4 regions of the Micromonospora eburnea genome follow, and region 2 is predicted to be linked to each of the others. Evidence: riboswitches for the same ligand, from Rfam matches in the RefSeq annotation. Region 2 holds a riboswitch; each other region holds the start of a gene.
The links. Region 2 has a riboswitch for cyclic di-AMP ahead of GA0070604_RS00180 (C40 family peptidase). Riboswitches for the same ligand answer to the same signal wherever they lie in the genome.
Positions count from the first base shown of each region.

Region 1: linked by a shared signal. The riboswitch ahead of GA0070604_RS08635 (C39 family peptidase) and the one ahead of GA0070604_RS00180 (C40 family peptidase) in region 2 are both predicted to bind cyclic di-AMP.
Region 3: linked by a shared signal. The riboswitch ahead of GA0070604_RS24075 (coiled-coil domain-containing protein) and the one ahead of GA0070604_RS00180 (C40 family peptidase) in region 2 are both predicted to bind cyclic di-AMP.
Region 4: linked by a shared signal. The riboswitch ahead of GA0070604_RS02335 (coiled-coil domain-containing protein) and the one ahead of GA0070604_RS00180 (C40 family peptidase) in region 2 are both predicted to bind cyclic di-AMP.

Region 1 covers NZ_FMHY01000002.1:1,812,918-1,818,691, forward strand. The annotation lists gene GA0070604_RS08620 (alpha-ketoglutarate-dependent dioxygenase AlkB) at 92-727, opposite strand; gene GA0070604_RS08625 (hypothetical protein) at 984-1,526, shown strand; gene GA0070604_RS08630 (hypothetical protein) at 1,680-2,453, shown strand; cyclic di-AMP (ydaO/yuaA leader) riboswitch at 2,743-2,887, shown strand; gene GA0070604_RS08635 (C39 family peptidase) at 3,095-3,958, shown strand; gene GA0070604_RS08640 (alpha/beta fold hydrolase) at 4,066-4,833, shown strand; gene GA0070604_RS08645 (CDP-glycerol glycerophosphotransferase family protein) at 4,941-5,774, opposite strand, start outside.
Region 2 covers NZ_FMHY01000002.1:7,793-13,566, reverse strand. The annotation lists gene GA0070604_RS00195 (zinc metalloprotease) at 1-722, shown strand, start outside; gene GA0070604_RS00190 (pyridoxamine 5'-phosphate oxidase family protein) at 789-1,337, opposite strand; gene dcd (dCTP deaminase) at 1,416-1,994, shown strand; gene GA0070604_RS00180 (C40 family peptidase) at 2,067-3,101, opposite strand; cyclic di-AMP (ydaO/yuaA leader) riboswitch at 3,115-3,252, opposite strand; gene GA0070604_RS00175 (N-acetylmuramoyl-L-alanine amidase) at 3,490-5,526, shown strand; gene GA0070604_RS00170 (C40 family peptidase) at 5,609-5,774, opposite strand, start outside.
Region 3 covers NZ_FMHY01000002.1:5,578,680-5,584,453, forward strand. The annotation lists gene GA0070604_RS24065 (HelD family protein) at 1-570, shown strand, start outside; gene GA0070604_RS24070 (cation diffusion facilitator family transporter) at 687-1,601, shown strand; cyclic di-AMP (ydaO/yuaA leader) riboswitch at 1,734-1,865, shown strand; gene GA0070604_RS24075 (coiled-coil domain-containing protein) at 1,872-2,933, shown strand; gene GA0070604_RS24080 (hypothetical protein) at 3,024-3,536, shown strand; gene GA0070604_RS24085 (SRPBCC family protein) at 3,647-4,099, opposite strand; gene GA0070604_RS24090 (STAS domain-containing protein) at 4,186-4,545, opposite strand; gene GA0070604_RS24095 (hypothetical protein) at 4,969-5,373, shown strand; gene GA0070604_RS24100 (cellulose-binding domain-containing protein) at 5,536-5,774, opposite strand, start outside.
Region 4 covers NZ_FMHY01000002.1:442,724-448,497, forward strand. The annotation lists gene GA0070604_RS02330 (carbonic anhydrase) at 1-271, shown strand, start outside; gene GA0070604_RS02335 (coiled-coil domain-containing protein) at 294-1,313, opposite strand; cyclic di-AMP (ydaO/yuaA leader) riboswitch at 1,318-1,448, opposite strand; gene GA0070604_RS02340 (YibE/F family protein) at 1,588-2,919, opposite strand; gene GA0070604_RS02345 (DUF6153 family protein) at 3,105-3,542, shown strand; gene GA0070604_RS02350 (DUF305 domain-containing protein) at 3,630-4,253, shown strand; gene GA0070604_RS02355 (metal-sensitive transcriptional regulator) at 4,403-4,702, opposite strand; gene GA0070604_RS02360 (heavy-metal-associated domain-containing protein) at 4,855-5,064, shown strand; gene GA0070604_RS02365 (hypothetical protein) at 5,101-5,774, shown strand, end outside.

The DNA.
Region 1 (5,774 bases), 1.8 Mb from region 2:
CCCTTCGCGTCGTCAGGTGACGGGGGCGTGATCGACCCTGAGAGGTGTTTGTAGCACGTCACGGGGCGGGTGCCCGGGGCGGGGCCGGGGGTCAGGCCACCCCGGCAGGGCGGAACTGGACGCTGACCCGGGGGCCGACCGGGCGCGCGGTCTTCGGGATCGCGTGCTCCCAGGTGCGTTGGCAGGAGCCGCCCATCACCACCAGGTCGCCGTGGCCGAGCGGGAAACGCAGGCTCGCCCCGCCGCCCCGGGGGCGCAGCAGCAGCGGGCGCGGCGAGCCGAAGGAGACGATGGCGACCATGGTGTCGACGTGCGCCGAGCGGCCCAGGGTGTCGCCGTGCCAGGCCACGCTGTCCCGGCCGTCCCGGTAGAGGCACATCCCGGCGGTGACGAAGGGCTCGCCCAGCTCGGCCGCGTAGTGCCGGGTGAGCGCCGCACGCGCCTCGGTGAGCACCGGGTGGGGCAGCGGCCGGCCGGCGGCGTACCAGCAGAGCAGGCGGGGGACGTCGACCTCGCTGTCGTACATGGTGCGGCGCTCGGCCCGCCAGGGCACGTCGTGCAGCAGCGTGTCGAGCACCGCGTCGGAGCCCCGCACCCAGCCGGGCAGGTGCTCGACCCAGGCGCCCCGGCTCAGCTCGTGCCGACGCAGCCCGCCGGCGAGTGGGCCCAGGGTCGGCCCCTGCGCGGCGAAGTCGAGCATCGAGGGCTGGTACGTGAGGTCGGACACGCCGCCGATCCTACCGCGTGTTCGAACAGGCGTACGAGGACTGGCGGCGGAGGAACCGGAGGCGCGTACGGCGGCGGTCCGCGTCCAGGGGCCCAGGTCGATCGAGTCCGCCACGCGGCGCGGCCCGCGGCTGGGTCGCGCGGCGCGGCCGGTGACCTTCCACCGTGGTCGTCCATCCTGGTCAGTGGCCGGATCCGGGGCGCGCGACACGCCCGGCGGCGGTGCGGTGCGGCGGTATCGGCGGTAGGTTGGAGCCGTGCTTCCGATCGCGCTCACCTGTCCCGTGTGGTGGGTGGCGCGCTGGACGGCCCGCATGCTGGCCAGCCTGGCCGTGTTGGTCGCCTGCTCGCTCGGCGCCACCGCGTTGCCCCTCGGCCCGGCCGCGGCCGCGCAGGCCGCTCCCCGGTTCGCCGTGGACCCCGCCGGGGCCCTGACCCTCCGGACCGGTGCCGCCGTCTCGGCACCGGTCTCCGTGACCCGGCTCGCGCCGCGAGCCGGTGCCGCCGGCTGGTCCGGCGCCGACCAGGCCCGCGTCGCTGATCGGGCCGGCGCTGACCGGATCCGCGTCGCTGATCGGGCCGGCGTTGATCACGACGGCGCCGTCGACCGGGTCGGCGGCGGCGTCGACCGGGCCCGCGCCACTGATCGGGCCGGTAGCGCCGAGCGGCAGGTCGCCCCGGTCGGTGTGCCCGATCCGGTGGTGCCGCGTCGGGCCGTGGCCGTGCCGGTCGACCGGCAGAGTGTCCTGGTCGGGCTGGTCCCGGCGACCGTCGGCTCCCGGGCCCCGCCCGCCCGCTGACGATCCGCGGGCCGCGGCCCGCCCTCGCCGTACCGACCGAACCTCACCCCGCACCCGCCCGACGGCGGCCCGGCGGCGCCCGTTTCCGGTCGCGCCCCGCCCGCGGGCCCGTGCGGACCTCTCCGTCACGTCGTTCCTGTGAGGTGCCCGACCATGCGGCAGACCCTTCTCTACCACTTCCTCAGCAATGTTCCCGTGGCCGCCGCCATCTGGTCGGTCCTGCTCGTGTTCGCGCTGGGCCTGCTGGCCGTGCTGGTCGCCCGGCCGGAGCGGGACGTTGCGGCGGAGGCCGCCCCCGATCCGGCCGCCGAGGAGGCGGTCCGCCGTGCCGACCTGCGCCGGTACGCCGACGAGGTGGCGGTGGCCGCCGCCGGGGCCGCGCAGACCGCTCGCCGGCGCCGCGAGCAGTGGCAGACCGCCCAGGCGGCGGCCGACCGGGCCTGGCGGGCGTACGACGAGGCCGAGGCGGCCGCCCGGCGTCTCGCCGGTGCCGCCGTGCTGCCCGAGCCGCGGACCCTTCGCACGCCGGCCGAGTACGCGGCCCGGGAGCGGTGGCTGCACCACGCCGCGATGGCGGCGCACTGGCGGGGCGACCTGTCGGCCCGCCAACTCGCCGACGTCCTGGCCCACCGCAACGGGTGGGATCCGCGCCGGCACCCGGCCGAGCAGGAGATCGTCCTGGCCCGCGTCGTACGCGACGGCCGGCGGGCCGGCTGGCGGGCTGCCGCCGAGAGGGAGCGGCGGGCCTGGCGCGATGCCGAGCTGGCCGCCGAGGCGGCCCGCGCCCTGGCCGCGGAGGCGTGCGCCGCCGCCGAGGCGCTGCGCCCCGGGCCGGCCCTGGTACGCCGTACCGAGCCGGTGACGGCGGCCCGTGCGGCGGTGCCGGCCGGGCGGCCCGCGCGCTTCCGCCCGGCGCGGGTCGGCTGAATCGTTACCAAAACTCGGTGACCCCGGTCACTGTCTGCCCGGAAACGGTCATCTGGATCAGTGTGGGCGATCGGCTCCCGTAATTCCGGGTTGATCATCCATTCGGTGTCCGATTCTTGCCCGACAGTTCCGGTATAACGGCTCGTCCCATTGAGTTACGTCAGTCGCGAACTGTTCCGGTCGGCGCCGGTAATTCCGATGTTTAAGCAGCTCGGGGCGGTTGGCACGAGGCGGACCCACCGGTAGTGTCGGCGCGTCCGGTGCGGTTTCCGATCGCAGGTGGCGACGCCGCGCCGACCCGCTTAATCGTGATCTTTCACGAACCGGGGACCCAGTGCAACACCGGGGTGAATCCGCGAGCCACGGCCCGCGGTAGGGCGTTACTTCCCGCCCGAATCCGTCAGCTAACCCGGTAGGCGGCCACGGAAGGAGTGCCATCCGCGTGCCCACCTCCCCCCGATCCTCCCCCCGCCTCCACGGCGCCGCGGTGCCCTCGCTCGCCTGACCGGCGACCGAGCTTCCGGCAACCCGCCCCCCGCAGCCCGGCTCACCGGGCGCTTCCCTTTCCCGCGGCCACCCCGCCCGGCGAAGCGCGTGACCCCGTCCGCGCGTCGGGCCGGCGTGCGCTGCTTAGGCCCTCCGTGGAGGAATACGTGAAGCACCACCTGAAGCGTCAGCTGCGGCGCCTCGCGACCGAGCGCCCCTATCAGATCGTCGCCGGCTCCGCGGCGGCTCTCGTGCTCGCCGGCGGTGCCAGCGCCGCGCTGGCCAGCACCGACGAGGCGCCCGCCGGCCAGGAACACACCGCCGCCGTCGCCGAGCTGGCCCCCCGGCTCGGCGAGGTCGCCAGCCGCGGCGAGGCGCGCGTGGCCGCCCCGTCGCCGTCCGACTCGCCGAGCGCGTCACCGTCCGAGTCGCCGAGCGCGTCGGCGTCGCCGAGCAAGACCAAGGCGGACCCGGACGTGACCCGTACGGCGAAGCCGAAGCCCAAGCCGCCGGCGACCAAGATCCTCGACTACAACTACCAGGCGCAGACCGCCTTCTGGAACTGTGGTCCGGCCGCCGTGCGCAACGCGTTGAGCGCCAGCGGCATCGAGACCACCCAGGACGCGATGGCCGCCCCGCTGAGGGCCGGCGTGAACGGCACCAACTCGGCCGAGGACACCACCCGCGGGCTGAACCAGATGGTCAAGGGCAACCCGTACCGGACCCACATGATCCCCGGCCAGGCCGCGACCCCGGCCCAGATGGACCAGCTCCAGGCGGACCTGGTCAAGGCGATCAACGACGGTCGTGGCGTGGTGGTCAACATCGCGGGCTCCGCCACCGACACCAACGGCGGCTGGCACTCGTTCCCGGGCGGCCACTACATCGCCGTGGTCGGCTACAAGAACGACGGCCGGACGGCGCTGATCGCCGACTCGGCGAACCCGGCGCTCCCGTCGTACTGGATCACCACCATCGACCTGGCGAACTGGGCCGCCACCCGCGGCTACTCGGCCTGATCGCATCCCTCCCCCCCCCATCGGGCACCGGCTCCTGCGAGCCGGTGCCCGACCTTGTCTGCGCGGTGTCTTTCGCGGTTGGCCGGTCCGATGCGACACTGCGCCGTATGGCCGACGAGACGGGTAGGCGCCAGCTACTGCTGCTGCACGGCCTGGGCGCCACCGGCGAGGTGTGGCTGCCCTGGGCGCCGCTGCTGGAGCACCGGTGGGCGGGGCGCTGGCTGGCCCCCGACCTGGCCGGTCACGGCTGGTCGCCGCCGCTGTCGGCGTACTCCTTCGAGGCCCTCGGGGAGCGGGTGGTGGCGGGGCTCGGCCCGGTCGCCGACCGGCTCGGCCCCCACGACCGGCTGGTCGTGCTCGGGCACTCGCTCGGCGGGGTGGTGGCGTTGGCGCTCGCCGCGCGGACGCGTCGGCTGCCGGTCGACGCGGTGATCGGGCTCGGCATCAAGGTCGCCTGGTCCCCGGGCGAGCTGGACAAGGCCCGCGAGCTGGCCCAGCGGCCGGTGACCTGGTTCGCCAGCCGGGACGAGGCGGCCCGCCGCTACCTGCGGGTCGCCGGGTTGGCCGGGCTCTTCGCCCCCGACCATCCGGTGGTGGACGCCGGGCTGCGCCAGGAGGACGGCCGCTGGCGGCTGGCCATGGACCCGGCCGCGTTCGCGGTGGGGGAGCCGCGGCTGCCCGCCCTGCTCGCCGCGACCGACGTGCCGGTGCTGCTGGCCCGCGGTGAGCAGGACCCGATGGTGACCGACGCGCAGCTCAAGGAGCTGGGCGTGCCGGTGGTGACCCTGCCGGGGCTCGGCCACAACGCGCACGTCGAGGACCCCGCCGCCGTCCTCGACCTGCTCGCGCCGTACGCGGCGCCCGACCGGCCGTGACCTCGTCGCCTAGCCGGCGGGGCCGGTCAGCGGCCGGGCGGTGACCTTCCGCACGCGAGAAGACCGCCCCGCCGGTGGTGGCGGGGCGGTCAGGAGACGAGGGTGTCTCAGGCGGGGGGCGGCAGCGGCGAGCCGTCCGGCGCGACCGCGTCGGCGCGGCGCGGGGCCGGCGGGGCCCAGCCCGGTTCGAGCTGCCGCCGGGCGGCGTCGAGGAACGCCTCGGCGTACGACTCGGTGGGGAAGTCGCCCAGGTAACGGGTGCGGGTGGCCCAGCGGGCCGCCGCCTTCGGGTCGGTGTCGAGCAGCTCGGTCAACACCTCGTCCACGTTGGACATGTCCCGGTGCAGCACGTAACCCGAGGCGGCGAGGGGGAACCGCGCGACGAAGTCCGCGCCGTCGGCGCCCATGTCGGTGACCGCGTACGGCTTGCCGGAGTAGAGCCAGTCGGAGATGACCCCGGAGACGTCCGAGACCAACGCGTCGGCGCGGTTGACGCACTCGGTCAGGGTCAGCTCCCGGGTGGCCGCCGCGCCCCACAGGTGTGCCCGGCCGGTCGCCGCCTTGTCCGCGGCGAGCAGCTCGGTGAGCCGCGCCAGCTGCCGTGCCGAGGCCGGGTTCTGCGCGGTGTACGGGTGGTGCCGAAGGATCACCGTGGCGCCCCGGTCCAGCAGCCGGCGGAGCACGGTCTCGGCCACCGGCAGCGAGCAGTAGTTCGCGTCGGCGTGGTGCCCCGTCCAGGTGGGGGTGTAGAGCACGGTCGGCTGCGCCAGGCCGGCGACCGGCTCGCGGCGTACCTCGATCGCCTCCACCTGGGGCCGGCCGACCACGACGAACTTCTCGGCGGGGATCTCCACGCCGGCCCGGGCGTACCGGTCGATCGCCGCCTGGCCGGCCACGAAGATCTTGTCGAAGATCGCCGAGACCGGGTTGGCGCTCGGCGC
Region 2 (5,774 bases):
CCGAGCGGTCCAGGCTCCGCGTCGACGCCGGGATCGCGCCTCTGGCGACCGTGACCATCCCGGTCGTCGTCCACGTCATCCAGCGGGACAGCACCCGGGCCGGCGGCAACATCCCGGACTCGATGATCACCCAGCAGATCAGCGTGCTGAACCAGGCCTACAGCGGGGGCACCGGCGGCGCCCCGACCGCCTTCAGCTTCCAGCTCCAGAAGATCAACCGGGTCACCAACCCGTCCTGGTATCCGATCGTCTCGGGCTCCTCCGCCGAGCGGTCCATGAAGACCACGTTGCGCGAGGGCGGCAAGAACACCCTGAACATGTACCTGGGCGAGTTGAGCGACAACCTGCTCGGCTGGGCGACCTTCCCGAAGAAGACGCTGGACAAGATGGACGGCGTGGTCGCGCTGAACGAGTCACTGCCGGGCGGCAGCGCCACCAACTACAACCAGGGCGACACGGGCACCCACGAGATCGGCCACTGGCTGAACCTCTACCACACCTTCCAGGGCGGCTGCTCCGGCCAGGGTGACCAGGTCAGCGACACCCCCGCCGAGGCGTCGCCGGCCTACCAGTGCCCGACCGGGCGGGACACCTGCACCGCGCCCGGCGCGGACCCGATCCACAACTTCATGGACTACACCTACGACTCGTGCATGTCCGAGTTCACCCCCGGGCAGGCCAGCCGGATGCTGACCGCGTGGAACGCCTACCGCGCGGCGTAGCAGCCACAGCACGGCAAACGGTGCCGGCCCCGTCCGACGACGGGGCCGGCACCGGCTGTTGCGGGCTCAGGCGGCCGGGCGGCGGGTGTCGAACCCGTGGCGGCCACGCCGGACCTCGGGCGACGCGACGTCGGAATGCCGCGTCGGGTCGGTCGCCCGCGGATCGAGCCAGACCCGCACCTGCGGCCGACCCGCGCCAAGCTGGGTCGCCTGGTCACGCCGGGTCAGCATCGCCACGTCGACGGTGAACTCGAACAGCCACCAGTCGACCTGTGACGCGGCCCGGCCGTGCGCGGCCACCCGGGCCACGGTGGCCGGGTCGGTCACCGGGCGGGCCCGGCCGGCGACGTACGCCTCGTCGTCGCGGTCCTCGGGCGGGAACGAGTGCAGTGCGTAGCGGCCGTCGCGTTCGAGGTCGCGGCGCTTGGGCGACTCGATCACGAAGCAGTAGAGCCCCTCGTCGGTGATGACCGGGGAGACCGGGTGGACCCGGGGACCGCCGTCGGCCCGGACCGTGGCGAGGTAGCCGAAGCCCGGCCCGTACTGCTGCAGGAGAAGGCGGATCTCGTCGGCGAGTCGGGGCTCGTCGGCGGCGAATTCGGACCAGGAAGCCATGCGGACATTCTATCGAACACGTGTACGAGTACGCAGTCCGACACGCAGGTCACCCGTACCGGTCGCTATGGTGTTCCGATGCTGCTCTCCGACCGCGACCTGACCTCCGAGATCGAGGCGGGCACGCTCGCGCTGGAGCCCTTCGAGCCCGCGCTGGTGCAGCCGTCCAGCATCGACGTACGCCTCGATCGGCTCTTCCGGGTCTTCAACAACCACCTCTACACCCACATCGATCCGGCCGTGCAGCAGGACGACCTGACCTCGATGGTGGAGGTGCCCGAGGGCGAGCCGTTCGTACTGCACCCGGGCGAGTTCGTGCTCGCCTCCACGCTTGAGGTGATCTCGCTCGGCGACCAGCTCGCCGGGCGGCTGGAGGGCAAGTCGAGCCTCGGCCGGCTCGGTCTGCTCACCCACTCGACCGCCGGTTTCATCGACCCGGGCTTCTCCGGGCACGTCACGCTGGAGCTCTCCAACGTGGCGAACCTGCCGATCACTCTCTGGCCGGGCATGAAGATCGGCCAGCTCTGCATCTTCCGGCTCTCGTCGCCGGCCGAGCACCCGTACGGCTCGGCGGTCTACGGCTCGCGCTACCAGGGGCAGCGCGGGCCCACGCCGAGCCGGTCGTGGCAGAACTGGCGCACCTGGCCGACCCGCTGACCGCATCAACCGGGTGTTAACAGGGGCCCCTTCCTCTACCTCAGGCGTTAAGAAGGGGCCCCTCCTTTCACATCAGCCGGGGCGGCCGTAGCTGTTGATCTGGCCGTCCTCGACGCGCTTCATCGTGATCGGCTTGCCCGACTGGGAGGCGTGCACCACCCAGCCACCGCCGACGTACATCGCGACGTGGTGCAGGTCGCCGTAGTAGAAGACCAGGTCGCCGGGGCGTAGCTGGTCGCGGCTCACCCGCTTGGTGACGTCGTGCTGTTGCCGGGCGTTGTGCGGCAGTGAGACGCCCGCCTTGGCCCAGGCCGCCATGGTCAGGCCGGAGCAGTCGTAGTGGTCCGGGCCGGCGGCGCCCCAGACGTAGATCTTGCCGATCTGGGCACAGGCGAACTTGACCGCGACCCCGGCGGGGCCACCCGGGTAGCCGGCGGGGCAGGGCGCCGGGCGTAGCGGGCCACCGCCGCCGTTGCCGTACACCTTGAGCCGCAACTTCTGCAGCCGGGCGATCTCGGCGTCGATCTGCTTCTTCCTGGCCGCGAGCTGAGCCTCGGTGCGGGCCAGTTGGGCGACCATGTCGTCCAGCGGCTTCTTCTTCGCGGCCAACTGGTCGCGCAGTTCGGCCACGGCCTGCACCTGCTGCTGCTGGCGGTGCGCGAAGCGGTCGAGCAACTCGAGGCTGTCGACGATCTCGCCGGGCGACCGGCTGCCCAGCAGCGCGTTGACCGTGGAGATGTTGTTGCCCTTGTACGCGTCGGCGGCGAGCCCGCCGACCTGTCCGAGGGCCTCGTCGACCCGAGCCTGCAAGGGCGCGATCTGCTTGGCCAGCGCGGCGGCCTGCTTGCGCTTGGCGGCAAGCTCCTCGCGGGTGGCGTTGACCTGCTCGATGATCGGTTCGAGCTTGTTCCAGTCCTCGTCGATCTGGCGCTCGATCTCGGCGACCGACGGTTCGGCGTGCACCGCCGTGGGGCCGCCGGTCAGCACGACGGCGGCGCCGACCAGGGCGGCGAGGGCGGTGGTGAAGCGGGACCAGCGGATACGCGGCGCAGCCGTCGACCGGCCGAACGACCGGACCGACGGTCGCCGCGGGGCATGGTGTGCCACCGGGCTCCGTACTCCTTCTTTCCTGGACCGCCTACCGGGTTAGCTGACGGGTTCGGGCGGGAAGGGAGCCGCCCTACCGCACCACGGCGCGGATTCACCCCAGGTACCTGGGTCCCCGGCTCGCCCGGAGGCGACTCGGCGGTGTCCGACCGCCACCACCCGGGCTGGGCGGTGAACCTACCGGTCGACGACTGACCAGAGTAGAGATCGTCGTTATCAATCCGCAACCCACGACGCCGTGACACTCCGTATCCGAATTCGCGGCCACGACCGGCGGTGCGTGAAGGTTTCTTACGGGAGACACCGTTTCCTGGAAAGGTATTGACCAGGAGCCATGCGCGGAGCGAGGGTGAGGACGCAGTGACCCCCATCCCGATCTGGAGGTTCGATGCACCTCTCAGCCCTACCGTCGCGCAGACGGATACTGCTGGCCGCCGCCGTAGCGGCGGCCACCGCTCTCGCGACCAGCGGTCCCACCGCGGCGGCGCCCCTCACCGGCGCGACCACCGACAACCCGGACCGCCAACAGCAGTACGCCGCCGCGGCGGCGGAGTACGGTGTGCCGCAGAGCGTCCTGTTGGGCGTCTCCTACCTGGAGTCCCGCTGGGACACCCACCCGGGCCAGCCGAGCACCAGCGGCGGCTACGGCCCGATGCACCTGACCGACGCCGCCCAGGTCGCCTCGACGCCCTCCAGCGCCCACGTGGACGAGGACGAGGACCCGCGCGGCGACGACTCCCGGCCGCTCGCGCTCGACCCGGCGACCGCGGCCCGGCCGAGCGGTGACGTGCTGCCGCAGGCCTCGCTACAGACCCTCGACGCCGCCGCCGAGCTCACCGGCGAGTCGAAGGAGACGCTGCGCAGCGACGCCGTCGCCAACATCCGGGGCGGCGCGGCGCTGCTCGCCTCGTACCAGGAGGAGCTGGGTGGGCCGGTCGGCGCCGGCAGCGACCCGGCGGCCTGGTACGGCGCGGTGGCCCGGTATTCCGGCGCGGACACCGAGGACGCCGCGGCGGCCTTCGCCGACGAGGTGTACGACCAGATCAGCCAGGGCGCCAGCCGGACCACCGACGACGGCCAGCAGGTGACCCTCGCCGCCGCGGCGGTGACGCCGGACCAGTCCGGGCTGCACAAGCTCGGGCTGCGCCGCGCCGAGCGGCCGGACGGCCTGGAGTGCCCGGTCCGCCTCGCCTGCGAGTGGATCCCCGCGCCCTACGAGCAGTACGGCCCCGGCTCCGGCGACTACGGCAACCACGACCTCGCCGACCGGCCGGCCCAGCAAAAGATCGAGTACATCATCATCCACGACACCGAGGGCTACTTCGGCCCCAGCGTGCGGCTGGTCCAGGACAAGACCTACCTGGGTTGGCACTACACGCTGCGCTCGGTGGACGGCTACGTCGCCCAGCACATCAAGGCGAAGAACGTGGGCTGGCACGCCGGCAACTGGTACGTCAACGCCAAGTCCATCGGCATCGAGCACGAGGGCTTCGCCGGCCATGGCACCTGGTACACCGAGGCGATGTACCGCACCTCGGCCAAGCTGGTCCGGCACCTGGCGCTGCGCTTCCAGATCCCGCTGGACCGGCAGCACATCCTGGGCCACGACAACGTGCCCGGCATTCTCCCCGGGAACGTGGCCGGGATGCACTGGGACCCGGGTCCGTACTGGGACTGGTCGCACTACTTCGACCTGATGAAGGCGCCGTTCAAGGGCACCGGGACCCCGCACACCGGCCTGGTCACCATCGACCCGGACTACGCCAGCAACCAGCCCGCCTTCACCGGCTGCAACCGGCAGCCGCCGGGCGTCCCGAGTCCGCTGCCGCCGATCCAGCCCTGCCCGCTGCGCGGCTCCTCCTCGGTCATCCTGCGCACCGCGCCGAGCATCGACGCGCCGCTGGTCAACGACCGGGGGCTGCAGCCGAACGGCGCGCCGAACACCATGTACATCTCCGACCACGGCGCCCGTGCCTCGGCCGGTCAGACGTACGCCCTCGCCGGTGTTCAGGGCGACTGGACGGCGATCTGGTACCTCGGCCAGAAGGCGTGGTTCCACAACCCGGCCTCGGCACCGACGGCGAAGTGGGCGAACGGCTTCGTGGTGACCCCCAAGCCGGGCAAGGCCACCATCCCGGTGTACGGGCGCGCCTACCCGGAGCAGGCGGCGTACCCGTCGACCATCCCGTACCAGGCCATCGCCCCGCTGCAGTACACCTTCCCGGCGGGCCAGCGGTACGCGGTCGGCGGCGTTCTGCCGGGCGAGTACTACCGGGCCGTCTCGTTCGACGGCTCGGCGCCGGATGACCGGACGGTCGTCCGGGGCGAGAACCAGTACGTGCAGGTACAGTTCGGCCACCGGATCATGTACGTGAACCTCGACGACGTGCTGATCCAGCCGGGGGCGGTCGGCGCGCCCCGGTAACGGCAACCCGAACGAGGCGAAGGCCCCCCGTCCGGGTGGACGGGGGGCCTTCGTGCTGGTCGGAGCCGGCGGAAGCCGGCGGTCAGTAGGGCCGGCGGAAGCCGGCGACCGGCATGTAGCTGATCTGGGTCACCTGGACCGGCTTGCCGGTCCGTGGCGCGTGCACCATCAGCCCGTCGCCGAGATAGAGCCCGACATGGTGCAGGTCGCTGTAGAAGAAGACCAGGTCACCGGGGCGAGCCTCGCTG
Region 3 (5,774 bases), 5.6 Mb from region 2:
GGCCGGCGCGGCCGGCTGGCCTCCTGGACGGTGGTGGGCGACCCGGCGCAGACGGCCTGGACGGGCGATCCGGAGGAGCTGACCCGGGCCCGCGACCAGGCGCTGGGGCGGCGGCGCCGGCACCGGTACGAGCTGACCACCAACTATCGCAACTCGGCCGAGATCTTCGCGGTGGCGGCGGCGGAGATCCGCCGACGCTACCCGGACCTGGCGCTGCCGACCGCGGTGCGCTCCACCGGGGTGCCGCCGGTCGAGCGGACCGTGCCCGCCGCCGAGCTGCCCGCCGCGACCGTCGCGGCGACCGAGACGCTGCTGGCCGAGGTCGAGGGGACGGTCGGCGTGATCACGCCGGTGCCGCGCCGGGACGAGGTCGCCGGCTGGCTGGGCGACCTGGGCGGCGGCCGGCTCCAGGTGGTGACCAGCCTTCAGGCCAAGGGCATGGAGTACGACGGGGTGGTGCTGGTGGCGCCGAGCGAGATCCGGGCCGATCCCGGGTCGGGCGTACGGACGCTCTACGTGGCGCTGTCCCGGGCCACCCAGCGCCTCACCACCCTCGACCCGGCGCGCTGACGGCGCCTGCGATCGCGGCGGACCCTGAGCTGGCCCACCTCAGGCGTTCACTTGCATACATAGCGATGTGAGCATAGATTAGGCGCGAGCGAGGTGCGGGACGAAAGGGTGTGGGCGTGGGCGCAGGTCATGACCACAGCGGCGGGATCACCAACGCCGCGCACCGCCACCGGGGTCGACTCTGGGCCGCGTTCGGGCTGCTCAGCGCCCTGATGGTGGTCGAGGCGGTGACCGCGTTCGCCACCGGCTCGCTGGCCCTGCTCTCGGATGCCGGGCACATGTTCACCGACGTGCTCGGCATCGGCATGGCGCTCGCCGCGATCACCGCCACCCGACGCGCCAACACCGATCCGCAGCGCACCTTCGGGCTCTACCGGCTGGAGGTGCTGGCCGCGCTCGCCAACGCGGTCCTGCTCGGCGCGGTCGCCGCCTACGTGCTCGTCGAGGCCGTACGCCGGTTCGGCGAACCGCCGGAGGTGCTCGCCGGGCCGATGCTGGCCGTGGCGGTGCTCGGCCTGCTCGCCAACCTCGTCGCGTTCGCGCTGCTGCGGGCCGGCGCGCAGGAGAGCATCAACCTGCGCGGGGCGTACCTGGAGGTGCTCGGCGACCTGCTGGGCTCGCTCGGCGTGATCGCCGCCGCGCTGGTCATCACGTTCACCGACTGGTGGTGGGCCGACCCGCTGGTCGCCGTCGCGATCGGCCTGTTCATCCTGCCGCGGACCTGGCGGCTCGGCCGGGCGGCGGTCCGCATCCTGGTGCAGGTCGCGCCGGAACACCTCCAGGTGACCGCGGTGCACGACCGGCTGGCCGCGGTGCCCGGCGTCGCCGAGGTGCACGACCTGCACGTCTGGACGCTCACCTCCGGCATGGACGTGGCGTCGGCGCACCTGACCACGGCCCCCGACGCCGAGGTGAGCGAGGTGCTCGCCGCGGCCCGGGCCGCGCTGCACGAGGACTTCCGGATCGATCACGCCACGTTGCAGATCGAACCCGGAGCGTCGGCCGGAACGTGTGGACCGGCGGAGTGGTAATTAGGGCAAACTTAAATCCAAGTGGCTATTGTGCATTCATGCCGGCTTTAATCCGATTCCCAGCCCTCGTCCGGCGGGTCCCGGCCGGTAGGCTCAGTCGCGGTCTCCGCAGGCGGCACAGCACGTCGCCGGTGGTGGCCGTCGCCTAATCGCCGCAGCTCGGCGAGCCGGGGAACCACCTTCCTGGGGTGCATCCGCGTCAGCGGTAGGGATCTTCCGTCCCGAACCCGTCAGCTAACCCGGTCGGCGGTTGACGGAAGGACAGCTGGAATGCCATCTGCACGACGGACGGCCGCCCGGTTGGCGGCCCTGCTCGTCGCGGCGCTCGCCCTCGGCGTCGCGACCGCGCCGGTCTCCCCCGCCTCGGCCGCCCCGACCGGGCTGCTCGCCGCCGCGCCCGGCGACGACGAGGGCGGCACCGCGGCGCTACGCGCCCAGCTCGACGCGGCGAGCAAGGGCTGGCTGGACGCGCGGGCGGCGTTGAACCGCTCGGTGAAGCGGCAGCAGCAGCTCACCGCCCAACTCAAGACGATCAACGCGGAGCTGGGCGTACGCGACGCCAAGGTCGGCGAGATCGCCGCGGTCGCGTACCGGGCCGGGCGACTCGGCACCGCCGGGGCGCTGCTCAACAGCGGCAGCCCGCAGAGCTTCATGGACCGCGCCGCCACCCTGCAACAGGTCGCCGCGCAGGAGGACCGCGCGCTGCGCGACCTGATCGACACCCGGGACCAGGCCACCCGTACCCAGGCGGCGTTGACCGGCGAGATCCAGGAGCAGCGCCGGCAGGTCACGGTGATGGCCAAGCGCAAGGAACAGGCGGAACGCGCGCTCGAGGTGGCCAACAAACGGGCCGCCACCACCACCGCCAGTGGCGGCAGCGTGCAGGGCACGTCCCGCGCCAACGCCACCCCGGCCCCGCGCAACGCCGACGGTTCCTGGCCGGCGGAGTCGTGCAGCGTCAACGACCCGACCCCGGCCAACGGCTGCATCACCCCGCGTACCCTGCACGCGCTCCAGCAGGCCAAGGCCGCCGGGTTCACCCGGTACGTCTCCTGCTACCGGCCCAGCGGCTCCGGCGAACACCCCAAGGGCCGCGCCTGCGACTTCGCCGCCCAGAAGGACGGCTTCGGCGGGGTGGCCACCGGCGGCGACAAGACGTACGGCAACAACCTGGCCGCGTACTTCATCCGCAACGCCGACCCGCTCGCCGTGCTCTACGTGATCTGGTACAAGCAGATCTGGCTGCCCAGCAGCGGGTGGAAGGCGTACAGCGGCGGCAACGGCGACCCGTCCAGTGACCACACCAACCACGTGCACCTGTCGGTGTACTGACCACCCCGGGCCGGCTACGCCCGGGGACGTACGGCGGATGTCGTCGTACGGGTCACGACAGCGGGGCGGCGACGGTCGAGCATCGAGGGCATGAGCCGACTCTCTCCCACCGGACGCAAGGCCCTGCTCACCCTGCACCTGGTCACCTCGCTCAGCTGGCTCGGCGCCGACCTGGTGCTGCTCGCGCTGGGGGTGGCCGGACTGCGCGGGGCCGACGCCGAGGTGGTCTACCCGGCCGCGGGCCTGCTGGTCACCTGGCTCTTCGCCCCGCTGAGCGTGCTGGTCTGGCTGGTCGGGCTGGCCAGCGCGCTGCTCACCCCGTGGGGCCTGCTGCGCTGGCGCTGGGTGCTGGTGAAGTTCGCGATCACCACGGCGATGCTGGGGTTGGTGCTGCTGCTGCTCGCCCCGACGGTGCGCCGGATCGCCGAACTGGGGACGGACCTCACCACCCGGGACCGGCTGGACCTGATCATCCCGCCGACGGTCTCCACCACCCTGTTGATCGTCATGACCGTGCTGTCCACCTACAAGCCATGGGGACGCCTGCGCCCGGCCGCCCCGGTGGCCCGCCGACCGGGTGATCGTGCTCGGTCAAGGATGTAGTGACCCGGAACCTCCGACGGAGGCCACTACCTCCCGGATCGAGCACGATCTCGCGGCGGGCGCGCGGGTGGGCACAGCACGCGGGGCGGACGGCGGGCGGCGGCCCTGACTCAGCCGGCCTGCTCCTCGAGGGTGGCGCCGAGCCGGCTGGCGAGGCCGAGGTGGGCCGCCCGGGCCTGCCGGAAGGCGTACCCGAAGAGCGGCGCCGGGGCGGAGAGGGTGATCTCGACGTCGATGCGCACCACGCCGCCCGGCTCGTCCCGCAGCCGGGTGTGATTACGGACCGTGGTGGCCGGCTGCTGGCGGGCCACCGTCACCACCTCGTCCTCGGTGGCGACCAGCACGTCCGCCTGGTAGGTGACCGGGAAGTGCAGCGGACCCAGCTCCAGCCGATCGGTGATCGCATAGCTGGCCAGCGCGCCGGGCCGGGGCGGCAACTGACGGACCCGGACGATCAGCGGATGCAGCTCGCCCTGGCGGGTCAGGTCGCTGAGCAGGGCGACCGCGTCCGCCCGGGCGCAGCGGGCCTGCACGGTGTAGCTGAAAGTGTCGCTGCTGAGCACGCCGTACCCCCTTGCCCGTCGGCGTCCGCATGATCGTCCCGTAACCGGGGCCGGCTGGCAACGGGCGGCACGGAGCCCCGGCCCGCTCAGGCGCCGGGCAGCACCTGGGGGGTGCTGCCGGCGAAGTATGGCTCGGGTGCGCCGAAGAGGCCCAGCAGGCCGGTGACCCACAGTTGGCGGTGCACGAACCGGCTCGGCTCGGTGACCACCAGCTTCACGCCGCTGACCTCGGCGGTCTGGAAACCGGCAACCATCGCGCTGATGCCGACGGAGTCGATGAAGGTGACCAGCCGCATGTTCAGCTCGATCCGGGACGGACGGCCCTTCGCGAGCACTTCGGCGATCGCTTCCCGCACCTCGTACGCGGTGTCGACGTCGATCTCGCCTCGCGGCGCGATCTGGATGACACCACCCGGCAACATCGACTGCACGATCGACAGGCTCACGCGAGCACCTCCACTCGCCCGTACGGGCGCCTCATCAGTACGCGGGCCGCGACCGAGAGTATTCCTCCGACGGCCTCGGTCGCCACCCCTCGGGATGGGCAATTCGCGGACTGGGCACACCTGGGCATCCCAATCCGGATCCTCCAGTTCCTCTTTCTTCCGGACGACGGGTTCGCTTCGTCCAACGACCGGCCCGGCCGGCCGATTCGCCGCCCCAGGGTAACGGCCCCGGGGCCGGTCCGGCTCGCACCCGGGCCCGGCGCGTTCGCCGGGTTGACCCGTCCCGCCCCATCGACCGTGCCTGACCTGGATGGTTTGCGGCAACTGCGGGCGGGGCACTGCCCGAGTGAGTGAAACGTCACCCGCCGGACGACCGCCGGAGCCCGATGTGGCGCCGGACTCCGCCCCCGAGGAGGTAACCCCATGTTCGGAACGACCCTGCTGGACCGCCGCGGCAAGCCCGAGCGAATCGCGGACCAGGCGTGGCGGCACCTGCTCGACGCCGCCGGCTCCGCCGGGGACGGGGTTCGCGGCGTTGCCCGCTCCGCCCGGCGCAACGGGTCGGGCCTGGCCGAGGACGCCACTGACCTGGTCGGCTCCGCCGCCGGCGAGGCCCGCCGCCGCGCCACCCTCGCCTTCGACGCGCTCGCCGGCCGGCGGCCGGCGCTGCCATGGGCGCTGCTGGTCAGCGCCGCGCTGGTCGGCGCCGCGATCGGCTGGGCCGTCGGCACGGCCGCCCGGGCCGCCGGGAGCCGCCGGCCCGAGGTCGAGGAGATCCAGTTCCTGGACGTGGACCGGCTGGACTCCCCGGCCGACCGGGACGGCTGACCGGCACCCGCCGACGGCGGGGCCCGACAAGCCGCGGGCACCGCCGGCCCGGACCGGCGAGCCGGAGCCACCAGAGCCGGTGGGGACCGGCGAGCCAGGGGGCACCGCCCGCGCGGACCGACGGTGGCCGCCCCGCGGACGGGACGGCCACCGTACGGAAGGTCAACGAGTGGTGCAGGAGATGAGCCCAGGCACCAGGTTGGTCCCGGTCCAGCTCCCGAGGAAGCCGAAGCTGGTGGTGGCGCCGACGCCGAGGGGGCCGTTGTAGCCGGCATCCCTGACCGTCACCAGCCTGCCGCTCTGGGTGTACGTGCCGCCCCAGAGCTGGCTGATCTGCTGCCCGTTGTCGAAGCTCCAGGACACCGACCAGCCGTTGATCGGCGAGCCCATGTTGTTACGGA
Region 4 (5,774 bases), 430 kb from region 2:
CTCCCCGGCCGGGCACCTGGGGGCGGTGGTCGAGGCCGTCGTGCCCAGCCTGCGCCGGGCCGCCCGGCAGGGCATCGAGGACGTGGACGGGATCGTCGACATCCACATCGCGCAGACCGTGGAGGCGCTGCTGGCCCGGTCCGCCGTGCTCGCCGACCTGGTGGCCGTCGGCCGGTGCGGGGTGGTCGGCATGTCGTACCGGCTCAGCGCGGGCGAGGTGCGGACGGTGGCCGAGGTGCCGGCGGGCACGCCGACCACGACGGTGGTCTGACGCGCCCCTCGGCGTACGACGGCTAGAGCAGCGACATGTGGACGTGGTCGGTGTGGTTGGAGGGGCCGCTGTAGGACTTCCAACCGGTCGCCGGGAACCAGATCTGCCGGTTCCAGATCACGTAGTAGATGCCCAGCCGATCGGCGTTGCGGATGAGGAAGGCGGCGAGGTTGTTGCCGTACATCCGGGTGTCGTTGTTGTGCCAGGGCGCGAAGCCGCTGTTCTGCAACGACCAGTCGCAGGCCCGACCCTTCGGATGCTCCCACGGCCCACCAGGCCGGTAGCAGCCGGCGAAGCGGTTGAAGCCGGCCCGCCGGACCTCCTTGTAGGCGTGCAGGGTGCGCGGGGTGATACAGCCCGAGGTGGTGGGGTCGTCCGCGCTGCACGACTCGGGCTTCCAGCCGCCGTCGGCGGTGCGACCGGGACCGATCCGGGCCACCGGCGAGGTGGCCGAGACCAGACCGCCGGTGAAGCCCTTCCCGCCGACCAGCGCCAACGCCTTCTCCGCCGCGACCTTCTCCCGCGCCATCGCGTTCTTCTGCTTCTCCTGCTCGCGCACCTCGGCGTCGAGCGCGAGCTTGGCCTGCTCCGCACGGGTCTTCGCCGCGTTGATCGCCGCCAGCCGCTGCCCGTTGACCAGGTTCAGCTCGTCCAGGGCGGCGGCCCGCTGGACGAACGAGTCGGGCGAGTTGCTCTCCAGCAGCACGGCCACCGCACCGATCCGGCCGGTGCGGTACGACTGCGCGGCGACCTGGCCGACCTGTGGGCGCAGCGCGTCGAGTTCGGCCTGCGCGGCGCGTACCTCGATGGCCAGTTGGAGTTGGCGCTTCTTCGACTTCTCCAGCTTCGCCTTGGCCTGGAGGTAGGCGCGGTTCGTGGCGTCGATGACGTCCGTGATGAGCGGAGGATCGTTGTCCTCCTCGTGCCCCGAGGGGGTGGGGTTGGTCGGCGCGGCCAGCGCCGGGGCCGGCCCGGCGACGATGGCGAACGCGGCGAGTACGGCCACCACGGGTGTCAACCAGTGGCGCAGGGGTGCCGTCACAGTGTTCCCTTCCGTCGACCGCCGACCGGGTTAGCTGCCGGGTTCGGGGCGGAAGTGGCCCCTACCGCTGACGCGGATTCACCCCTCGTACCTGGTTCCCCGGCTCGCCGTCGGGCGATTGGGCGGCGGCACCGCAGGCGCCGCTGCGCGCCTTCGGCGGTGACCGGCAGCGACGTTACCTGAGAGTCCCCGCGGCGATCTACGTCCGGAAGCCGACCAATAGTGCGATTTCGTCGTCGCCCTGCGTGACCGGCGTCGCGTTTGGAACCCGTGATCACGCTGTGGAGTCTCGCCATGCGTCCTCCGTGTTCCCCTGCGGCCCGCGCCGCCCCGCGACCGCCCCGCCGAGCGCCGCCAGGGCGTCGTCCCGCTCCGCCGGTGGCCGGGAGGCGGGCCGCTCCGGCGGTTCGGTCTCCGACCCGGCGCGCCGGCCGGCGGCGGTGACCACCGCGGCCAGCCCGGTGGTCAGCGGTACGGCGGCGATCAGGCCGAGCGTGGCCACGATGCTACGGACGATCTCCTGGGCCAGGAACTCGCTGGTCAGGATCTGACTCAGCGGGCGTGAGTCGGCGACGAGCAGGAGCAGCAGCGGCAGCGAAGCGCCCGCGTACGCCAGCACGATCGTGTTGACCGTGGAGGCGATGTGCGCGCGGCCCACCCGGGTGGCCGCCCGGTAGAGCTGGATCCGGGACAGCCCCGGGTTCGCGTACGCCAGCTCGGTGACCGTGGCGGCCTGGGTGACGGTGACGTCGTCCAGCACACCGAGCGAGCCGATGATGATGCCGGCCAGAAGCAACCCGTGCAGGTCGACGTCGCTCTGGAACATCGACAGGGTGGTGGCGTCCTCGCTGCCGAAGCCGGTCAGGTGGGTGGCCGCGGTGGCCAGGGCGCCGAGGACGCCGGTCAGCACCAGGCTGCCCAGGGTGCCGAGCACCGCCACCGAGGTCTGCGCGGAGATCCCGTGGGTCAGGTAGAGCACCACGAACATGATCAGCGCGGACCCGACGATCGCCACCAGCAGGGGCGGCTGGCCGCCGGCGATCCCGGGCAGCACGAAACCGAGCAGGACGGCGAAGCTCGCCACCAGGCCGCCCAGCGCGGCCAACCCGCGCCAGCGGCCGAACGCGACGATGGCGACGGCGAAGAGCACGGCGAGCCAGGCCAGTGGCGCGCCGCGCTGGTGTTCGGCGATCTGGTAGCTCTTCGTCGCCGGGTCGGCCGGGTCCGCCAACTCGACCAGCACGACCGCGTCGCCCACCTCGACCCGGGGCGCGCCGGGGCCGGCCGGGACGGGTGCCTCGACCTGCCGTCCGGCGTCCGGGCCCTGCTCGGCGGCGACGGTGACCGTACCGCAGGGGCCGGTGGAGCCCCCCGGGTCGCCCTCCGGCGTCTCCGGTGCCGGTGGGCAGGGTTCGGTCACCACCCGGGTCACCGTGCCGTGGTAGCGCGGCACGTCCGCGCTGCCCGCCGGCTCCCGGGTGTCCCGTGGCCAGAGCACGAGCGCGGCGACCACGGTGACCAGGAACAGCGGCACCACCGTCGCGACGAGGATCCGTCGTACGCCGGGCGGGGCGGACGGAGCGGGACGGGTGTGGTCGGCGCCCATGGCGAAACTCCCAACGATTCACAGCCGGAGACGTGTCGCCGGGCTGGTCGGTTCACCGGGCCGGCGGAGGCGCACGGGGGCGGCGGCGCCAGTCATCGCGGGGAATGGTAGCCAGGCCGGCCCGGAGCGACCCGATCGACGGGTTCCCCGCGGCCGGCCCGGCCGCACCGGTTAGCGTGGTCGACGTGCGTACGAAGGCGGCGCCGATGACCGGGCGGATGGCCCGGCTCCTGCTGCTGCTCTGCACGCTGGTCGGGTTGGCCGCCATGCACACCCTCGGCCACGGCGCACATGGTCCCGCCGGTCGGTCCGGCGGGCACGACAGCGGGCACCACCCGGCCGTCGCCGCGCTGGCCGCGGTCGAGACCTGCCCGGGTGACGGCTGCCACGCGGGCGTGCTGCCGCTACGTGACCTCGGCGGCGACCCGTCCGGATGGAGCGTGTGCCTGGCGGTCCTCGGCGCGTTCGCGGTGGCGCTGCTGGTCACCGTGCTGCTACGGGCCGCGTCGCGGCTCGCCGGGCCGGGCCTCGGCCGCCCGCACCGGGCCACCCGTGGGCCGCGCGCCCCGCCGCTCCGGCCGTACGGGCTGCGCCTGGCGGCGGTGTCGGTGCTGCGCAGATAGGACGCCCCGGCGCGGGTGGACCGGACGAAAACCGGTGACCCGCGTCCGCCGTCCGCTGCGTACCTTCCGACACCGAAAGGCCCAACCGTGTTCACTCGTACCCTCGTGCGCCGGACCGCCCTGGCCGGCGCGACCGCCGTCGCGGCTCTCGCACTAGCCGCCTGCGGCGGCACCGATCATTCGACCACCCACCCCGGCACCGGCTCGGCGGGCAGCGGCTCGCCCTCCGCCGGGGCCTCGTTCGGCGACGCCGACGCGATGTTCGCCCAGATGATGATTCCGCACCACCGGCAGGCCGTGGAGATGGCCGCGCTGGCCGAGGGGCGGGCCGCCGACCCCGAGGTGAAGAAGTTGGCCGAGCAGATCAGGGCGGCCCAGGCACCGGAGATCGCCACCATGACCGGCTGGCTCGCCGCCTGGGGCCGGCCGGTCCCGTCGGCGAGCGCCGGCCACGGGATGCCGGAGATGGATCACGGCATGCCGGGGATGATGTCCGCCGCCGACATGGCGAAGCTGACGGCGTCCTCGGGCGCCGACTTCGACCGGCAGTTCCTGGCCATGATGATCGCCCACCACGAGGGCGCGATCAGGATGGCGGAGGACGAGCTGGCCCGGGGAGCCGACCCGGAGGCCCGGGCGCTCGCCCAGCGGATCGTCGACACCCAGCGGGCCGAGATCGACGCGATGCGGAAGCGGCTCGACCGCCGCTGACCCGCCACCGCCGTTCTCGCGCCGTGCCGCGCCGCGCCTCGCAAGATCGTGCAGAACCATGGATCGAGTGGTGTCAGACCTGCTCCGATGCCACTACTTCCTGAATCGAGTACGACCTTGCGAGGCTGCGTCGGGCCGGAGGGATCGGCTCAGCCGCGCTTCATCAGCCGGCCGACGGCGGCCATCATCTCGGTGGCCATCTCGTCGGCGCGGCCCTCGGCGGCGCCCTCGTGCATGCAGTGGCGGGCGTGCCCGTCGAGCAGGCCGAGGCCGACCTTGTCGAGGGCGGCCTGGATGGCGGAGATCTGGGTCAGCACGTCGATGCAGTAGCGGTCGTCCTCGACCATCTTCTCGATGCCGCGGACCTGGCCCTCGATGCGGCGGAGCCGCGCGAGCAGCTGGTCCTTGCTGGCGGTGTAGCCCCGGGTCGGGGTCGTCGGTGCGGTCATGAAATCCAGGATAGCGTACCCCTCGGGGGTATGCTATCTTCTCCATGGCCGATACCCCCACCGGGTAACGGTAACGGGAGAGTGGCAGTCGCCTCGGGTTGAATTACCCCTAGGGGGTATAAGGTCGGAGGCGGTGGGAAGGGAGATTCGCCATGGTCACCACCACGTACCAGGTGCAGGGCATGACCTGCGGGCACTGTGTCAACTCGGTCAGCACCGAGGTGGGCGCGATCCCGGGCGTCAGCGACGTCCAGGTCGACCTGGCCTCCGGCCAGGTCACCGTCACCAGTGAGAGCCCGTTGGACACGGACACCGTCCGCGCCGCCGTGGACGAGGCCGGATACGACCTCGTCGGGGCGTGACGGGTCCGCCAGACCCGAAGAAACCGAGGTAACACCATGAACACGGCGACGAAGCTGAGCGGCTTCACCCTCGGCCTCGCGGCGGTGTTCGGCACGGCGTACGGGGTCGGCCAGCTGACCGGCCCCGTCACCCCGGCCGCCGAGACCCGCCACGACGGCACCGACGCCGGCCACACCGAGGCCGCCCACCCCGGCGACGGTCACGCAGCCGGCGCCACCGACCACCTGCCCGGCGGGCTGCTCGTCTCCGACCGCGGCTACACCCTGCAACCGGTGGCCGCCCCCACCGGCGAGTTCGCCTTCCGGATCACCGGGCCCGACGGTCAGCCGGTCACCCGCTACGACGTGGCGCACGACAAGAGCATGCACCTGATCGTCGCCCGCCGCGACCTCTCCGGCTTCCGGCACGTGCACCCGGAGCTGGCCACCGACGGCACCTGGCGGGTCGCCTCGCCGCTAGCCGGCCCCGGCGTCTGGCGGGCGTTCGCCGACTTCACCCCGACCGGCGGCGAGCCGCTGACGCTCGGGGTCGACGTCACCGTCCCCGGCGAGCTGGCGGAACGCCCGCTGCCCGCGCCCGCGACCAGCACCACCGTCGACGGCTACACCGTCACCCTGAACGGTGCCCCGCAGCCCGGCCGCACCAGCCAGCTCACCCTGACGATCAGCCGGGACGGGACACCGGTCACCGACCTCCAGCCCTACCTCGG